3 regions of the Nitrincola nitratireducens genome follow, and region 2 is predicted to be linked to each of the others. Evidence: riboswitches for the same ligand, from Rfam matches in the RefSeq annotation. Region 2 holds a riboswitch; each other region holds the start of a gene.
The links. A riboswitch is a leader RNA that binds a small molecule or an ion and turns the genes downstream of it on or off. The one in region 2 is predicted to bind thiamine pyrophosphate.
Positions count from the first base shown of each region.

Region 1: it holds a riboswitch for thiamine pyrophosphate, as region 2 does, so the genes downstream of both, thiD (bifunctional hydroxymethylpyrimidine kinase/phosphomethylpyrimidine kinase) here and thiB (thiamine ABC transporter substrate binding subunit) in region 2, are expected to answer to the same signal.
Region 3: it holds a riboswitch for thiamine pyrophosphate, as region 2 does, so the genes downstream of both, D791_RS02480 (FAD-dependent oxidoreductase) here and thiB (thiamine ABC transporter substrate binding subunit) in region 2, are expected to answer to the same signal.

Region 1 covers NZ_AONB01000028.1:40,437-42,639, reverse strand. The annotation lists gene pfkA (6-phosphofructokinase) at 1-127, shown strand, start outside; gene D791_RS17465 (MBL fold metallo-hydrolase) at 132-773, opposite strand; gene D791_RS17460 (CPXCG motif-containing cysteine-rich protein) at 779-964, opposite strand; TPP riboswitch at 1,088-1,181, shown strand; gene thiD (bifunctional hydroxymethylpyrimidine kinase/phosphomethylpyrimidine kinase) at 1,241-2,056, shown strand; gene thiC (phosphomethylpyrimidine synthase ThiC) at 2,114-2,203, shown strand, end outside.
Region 2 covers NZ_AONB01000009.1:95,514-97,716, forward strand. The annotation lists gene thiB (thiamine ABC transporter substrate binding subunit) at 1-866, opposite strand, end outside; TPP riboswitch at 934-1,053, opposite strand; gene D791_RS20030 (hypothetical protein) at 1,076-1,375, shown strand; gene D791_RS09670 (phosphotransferase family protein) at 1,447-1,833, shown strand; partial or broken gene trhO (oxygen-dependent tRNA uridine(34) hydroxylase TrhO) at 1,949-2,203, shown strand, end outside.
Region 3 covers NZ_AONB01000002.1:118-2,320, forward strand. The annotation lists gene D791_RS02475 (NYN domain-containing protein) at 160-633, shown strand; TPP riboswitch at 886-987, shown strand; gene D791_RS02480 (FAD-dependent oxidoreductase) at 1,080-1,997, shown strand; gene thiS (sulfur carrier protein ThiS) at 2,040-2,203, shown strand, end outside.

The sequences.
Region 1 (2,203 bases), on a different contig from region 2:
TTATAGCGATATGATGGTCGGTGTTAATCAAGGTCAAGTCGTTGATGTTCCTCTCGATAACTTGACTCGATATCGTAAAGGCCTAGATCCTGAACTTTTGAAAATAGCTTTACAGTTACACAAGTAACTCCTTAACCTCGATGATCGGCCACAAAGGGATTATGTTTCCTTTCTGCACCCAGCGTTGACATGGGGCCATGGCCTGGAATAAACCTGATATCATCTCCAAGCACGAACAGTTTTTCCTTAATGGAGCGAATTAGATCTTGATGGTTTCCTCGCGGGAAGTCTGTTCGTCCAATCGAACCTTGAAAAATAACATCACCCACTTGCGCCAATTTCTCGTCCGCATTGTAAAAAATTACGTGACCTGGTGTGTGCCCCGGGCAGTGCAACACTTCCAGTACAACTTCGCCAAAACGTATCTGATCTCCATCATTTAACCATCGATTAGGCACGAAATTGCTTACTTTGGGAAAACCAAACATGGCAGACTGCTGATCCAATCCTTCAATCCAAAACTGATCGTCTTTGTGAGGCCCTTCAATGGGTACATTTTTTAGGATGGCCAATTCAGCCGTACCACCGGCATGGTCAATATGTGCATGAGTTAAAAGTATTTTTTCAAGAATCAGCTTCTCAGTCTCGAGTAGATTCACAATTTTATGCACATCTCCACCAGGGTCTACCACAACTGCTTTAAGCGTTTTTTCACACCACATAACCGTACAGTTTTGCTGAAAGGGAGTAACTGGAACAATTTTATATTTCATCACCGCTAACCATTCTCGCGCTCTGCTCTAAAGGTCAGATTATTGCCGATCGAGACATTGATTAAAACAGGGCTACAGCAAACAGGACAATCTTCTGTGTATTCTTGCTCGTTTTCGGAGCAATCCACAGTAAAACTAATCGACTCACTGCAATAGGGACATAAAAGATCAATCGTTTCTAACGGATTCATAGGGGACCTCGCTAATCATCGCAATCCTATTAATAGACTAGCGTATTTTTATATTTTTGCTCCATTTGCAACACACGTTTAGCGCTTGCATTCAGACTGAGAATAAGCGTAGACTAAAAATGATCATCTTGGTCGGGGTGCCCTTTGTGGGCTGAGATTACACCCGTTGAACCTGATCCGGCTTATACCGGCGTAGGAATATCGAGACATGCTTATTACAGCACCTATTGTATTCACGGCACCCCTGTCAGGCTTTTATCCTACAGGAGCGCTAGATTGACAATTCAAACATTTCCCATTGCACTCACCATTGCGGGATCAGACAGTGGCGGGGGAGCAGGCATCCAAGCAGACCTTAAAACCTTTTCAGCTTTAGGGGTCTATGGTTCATCCGTCATTACAGCCATTACTGCACAGAACACCTGTGAGGTGCGCTCTATCCATTCAGTGCCCATCGACATCATTGAAGATCAAATTCGGTGTGTGCTTGAAGACTTATCCATCGCTGCCATTAAAATAGGCATGATGGGTAATGAAGCCACCATAACGGCTATCGCACAGTGCTTGTCGAACACCACACATATTCCGATCGTTCTTGATCCTGTCATGGTCTCGAAGACTGGGAAAATGCTACTGGCATCAGACGCAACTCAAGCACTCATGCATCAACTCATACCCCAAACAACGTTAATCACTCCCAATCTACCCGAGGCCGCTGTCCTCTGCCAAAAAAGTGAAGCTCAATCACTTGATGATATGTATACGACACTGGATCAGTTAATGGGCTTAGGCTCTCAAGCCGTGTTACTGAAAGGTGGTCACCTCGCATCTTCTGATCGCTGTTTCGACCTTCTAGGCACACCATCCGGTATACATCGCTTTGAGTCTACTCGCATTAAAACGCAAAACACTCACGGAACGGGCTGTTCAATGGCATCCGCCATCACAGCCAACCTTGCAAAGGGCTTCCCTCTTGAGCAGGCCGTAGAGAGTGCTAAAAACTGGTTAACCCAGGCAATCGAGCAGGCTAACCGATTAAATGTTGGACGAGGTTTTGGGCCCGTTCATCATTTTCATAATCTCTGGTTGTAATGAGTTGCTCCAACCCAGCCATTCACGCATATACTAACAAGGATAAGGACTTTTTCTATGCTTAACCCAAATGCTCGCCTTAATCAAACAGCGCAAGTTGATACGCAGTCTGTTCAACCCTTTCCGAACTCACGTAAGGTCTATATC
Region 2 (2,203 bases):
GTTCGAACCGGTAGCATCCAATTGGTTGTTGGAATCACCGTTTGAGCATCCTCACTTAACAAAAAGCTTAAAAAGGCTTGAGCCAACTCCACATTTTGGCTGGGGGCCGTCACCGCTGCCAATTCAATCTGCGCGACGTGTCCCTCTGTAAACAAGGCCGCCTGATATTGATCACTCTCTTCTGCAACCACATGATACGCCGGAGAGGTGGTGTAACTCAGCACATAATCGGCCTCACCTTGAAGAAACATGCCATAGGCCTCTGACCAACCCTTCGTCACAGTGACCGTATTGCGCGCTAAGCGTTGCCAAGCTTGCTGCACATCATCACCGTACACCTTTTGCATCCAGAGCATCAGCCCCTGCCCTGGCGTACTGGTTCTTGGATCTTGATATATAATGCTGGCATCACTGTTTAACAAGGCTTCCAAAGAGTCCACTGGCGTTTCAATTTTATGCGCATCGTAGATAAAGGCAAAGTAGCCATAGTCGAACGGAATGAAGTCGGTATCGGTCCAGGCTAAGTCGGGATTAAGCGGCCAGTTCGACAACTCCAACTGGTGAGGCTGAACCAAGCCCAGCGCACGGGTTTGCTCCATTAACGCATCATCCAGCCCCAAGACCACATCCGCCCGCGTTGACGCCCCTTCAAGCCTCAGCCGATTTAACAAACTGACTCCATCGTCACTGCTCACGTAGTTGAGTGTACAGTCACATTGCGCTTCAAATAACGTCTTAAGTTGCGGCCCAGGTCCCCAGCTACTGGTAAAGGAACTATAGGTATACACGGTAAGTTCTTTGGCTGACAAAGTCGTGATACAGAGGGATAAACCCAGTGCTGACAATAATCGTAACGATGATTTCATAACGAACGGTATCCACAAAAAATAAGGAGGTTGGGATTACCGGCAATAGACAAAGACAAGCATTCAAAGCAAGGCATGGCTCAATCCCTACGCCGGTGCTAACCGGATCAGGTTCAACGGGTGTATACTCTCAGCCAACCGCTCGACAGATTAAACCTGCACAGTTTTGGCACCCCGATGAGACTCGACTTAGTATACCAACGCATTCAATGACAAACCAACCTATCCTTCGTCTCCCAACTGAGTTAATCACTTGGTTAAACGCAATGCCTGACATCGACTATATAGGTGCAGGTACGGCTAATCAGCATTGGCGTTTAACCTGTGGTAATCAACGCTATATCTGGCGTGAGCGTATTCATCACCAACCAGGCAGCTCTCACATTGCTGAGCGTCTTGCCTTGCAGTGCATCCATGGGCGGAGCTGGGCACCAAAGTGTGCTTGTATCTGGAGGATGGGATTTTATTTGACGATCAAGCCACTCACACCTTTGATCCTCAAACCCTGAGCCCTGCACAACGCCAACACCTGTTGCACAGCGTCACGGAGCTATGGCAAATCCCCTTTGAGGGTCACAAAATGAACTACACAGCCTTGATTCAACAGTATGCCGACTTAGCTGGACATGGGGCGGACACGGATGCGCTTGAAGCATCACTCTTGGCAGAGGTTCGTCTATGGTGTGACGAGATGATGTGCTTTATTCATCAGGACATCCATCCCGGGAATTTATTGTTGAGCCATGAACACGTCATTCTAATCGATTGGGAATATGCGACGCGTGGAAACCCCTGGATAGATGCCATTGCACTGCAACGCATGCTGCAATTAACTCAATCAGAACGCCAATATTTAATGCAGTACTTGCCAACCTACCCAGCCGAAAACGCTTGGACACGCATGAGTCAATGGTTAACGCAGTTAGATGCGTTATGGAGTCGAGCACAAACGCAACAAAGCTGTTAAAATATTGACCAATTCATTTATCGATTCATTCTGGAAGTCGTGCCCTAGCCTGCACGTCACGTCTTCCTATGCGGATCAGCCCAGTTAGGCTAGAACTGTTGAGCTAGAGGAAGCTATGTCTAAGATTGTTGTCTGTGCACTGTATAAATTTGTTACCTTGGAAGACCATGTCGCGTTAAGAGCCCCCTTACAGGCCACCCTTGAACAGCAGGGTATTCGTGGCACATTACTCTTAGCGGCTGAAGGCATTAATGGCACGGTTGCAGCTCTCGCCAAGCCATTGATGCCTTGAAAGACTGGTTTGCACAATACGAAGCCTTTTCCGGTATTGACTACAAAGAGTCATTAAGCGACGAACAGCCTTTTTATC
Region 3 (2,203 bases), on a different contig from region 2:
TCTATCTAAAGCCGCTTTTAGATTGATAAATTACATGCCGTACAATCTTGCTATGGGGCTTTTATAGTTAGCTCGTTGATTCAGTTATAGTATCTATGATGAGTTCAGGGTTATCATCAGGTAGTCCCGATCCTCCAATTCATATCAAGAGAATCTGTTTTGACCCGAATAGCCATTTTTGTCGATGTTCAAAATATTTATTACACCACACGTCAAGTATTTGGACGGCAGTTTAATTATCGTGCTTTTTGGCAGGCAGCGAGTGAACTTGGCGACATAGTGCTTGCTACTGCCTACGCGATAGATCGTGGAGATTCACAGCAGCAAAAGTTTCAGGATGCCCTGAGACATATCGGATTTGATGTAAAGCTCAAGCCCTATATTCAACGTGGTGATGGCTCTGCCAAAGGTGACTGGGATGTCGGTATTACTATAGACGCATTGCTTTGTGCAGAGGCTGTCGACCGAGTAATTTTATTGTCTGGAGACGGTGATTTTGATTTATTATTGCACACCCTTAGGGAGCGATATCAGGTTTATAGTTATTTGTTTAGTGTTCCTGGGCTCACCGCCCATTCGTTAATTGCAAGTGCGGACGAGTGGGTTTCTATAGATGACTCTTTACTGCAATAGAGTATATGAAGCTTCTTTGCTACTGCCACCCTTGTATTTTTTATATTGATGACTCTTTAGGAAGAACTCCTATATACAGGCTAAGTCTTTATCTTGATAATCTCATCAAGACAGAGCGCAAGGGATTGTGATTGCCTGAAGGATTCAGGCCTCTGTCTATCTCACAGGATCGTGGCTCCGCTGCAAGGAAGCAGCACACTAATTGTCTCTCTCCACCTCTCTTTACACTCTGCTAGCCACTCTATATCATCAATGCATCCGTTGGGGTGCCGTGAAAGGCTGAGAAGTTTTATAAACTAACCCATCGAACCTGATACGGGTAATACCGGCGAAGGGAACGGTGATCTTCTTGTGCTTTGCCATTCCCCCATGCTTATTCCCCATACGTTTAATCCGCTAATTTTAATATTTGCATATCGCTCATATTGACCTATCTAGGGGGAATGATGAGAGTACAAGTAGTAGGTGCAGGGGTTGCAGGTCTATGCGTTGCAAATGAGCTATCTTCTCGCGGTGTTGAAGTCAGCTTACATGACACGTATCGTCCGCCAGGTCCGCATGCATGTTCATGGTGGGCAGGTGGCATGCTAGCGCCCTTCTGCGAAGGTGAAAGCGCCGAAGAGCCCGTCATACGCTTGGGTACACGTGCAGCATCTTGGTGGCAGAAGTTTACGGGCGCTGTTGAGTATAAAGGCTCGTTAGTTTTATCGTCCAAGCGTGATAAAAATGAGTTATTGCGTTTTGCCAGTATGACTCGCCAGCATCGCTGGGTGGATCACCTTTCTATTGCTGAGTTAGAACCCGACTTAGCCGGTCATATACGTCAGGGGCTCTATTTCGACTCTGAAGCTCACCTCGACCCCAGAGTTGCGCTGGCACGTCTTGTCGATACTTTAGCATCTCAGGGTGTTGTATGTACTCAAGAGGAGCCTTTAAGTGACATACTCACAATCGATTGTCGTGGGTTAGCAGCGAGGGATGCTTTAGCTGATCTGCGCGGTGTTAAAGGTGAAATGGTAATCTTAAAGAATCCTGAACTTAATATTAGTCGTCCAGTTCGCTTTATTCATCCGCGTATGCCTCTATATATCGTACCACGAGGGAGTGGGGTGTATATGCTGGGTGCGACGATGATTGAATCTTCAGATCGATCTCGTATTACTGCTCGTTCGATGTTAGAACTTTTATCGGCTGCTTACGCTCTTCATCCTGCCTTTGCCGAGTCTGAGGTTCTTGAAATTGGCGTGGATGTACGTCCAGCCTTCCCAGATAACCTTCCGAGAATACGACGCAGAGGCAACAGGCTATTTATTAATGGCCTTTATCGGCATGGCTATCTATTGGCTCCTGCTTTAGCGAGATGACCGCAGACTACTTATTGACTCATAAACAACCGGAGTTGATGGATGAATGTACTATTTAATGGTGAGAACGTAGAAGTAAGCGCCTCAAATTTGGCAGAGTGCTTGGTTTTGTTAGGTGTTTCAGATCAGCATATTGCAACCGCCGTGAATGGAGAGTTTGTACCTCGTTCTCAGCGTCATCAATTACAATTGACAGAGGGAGATCG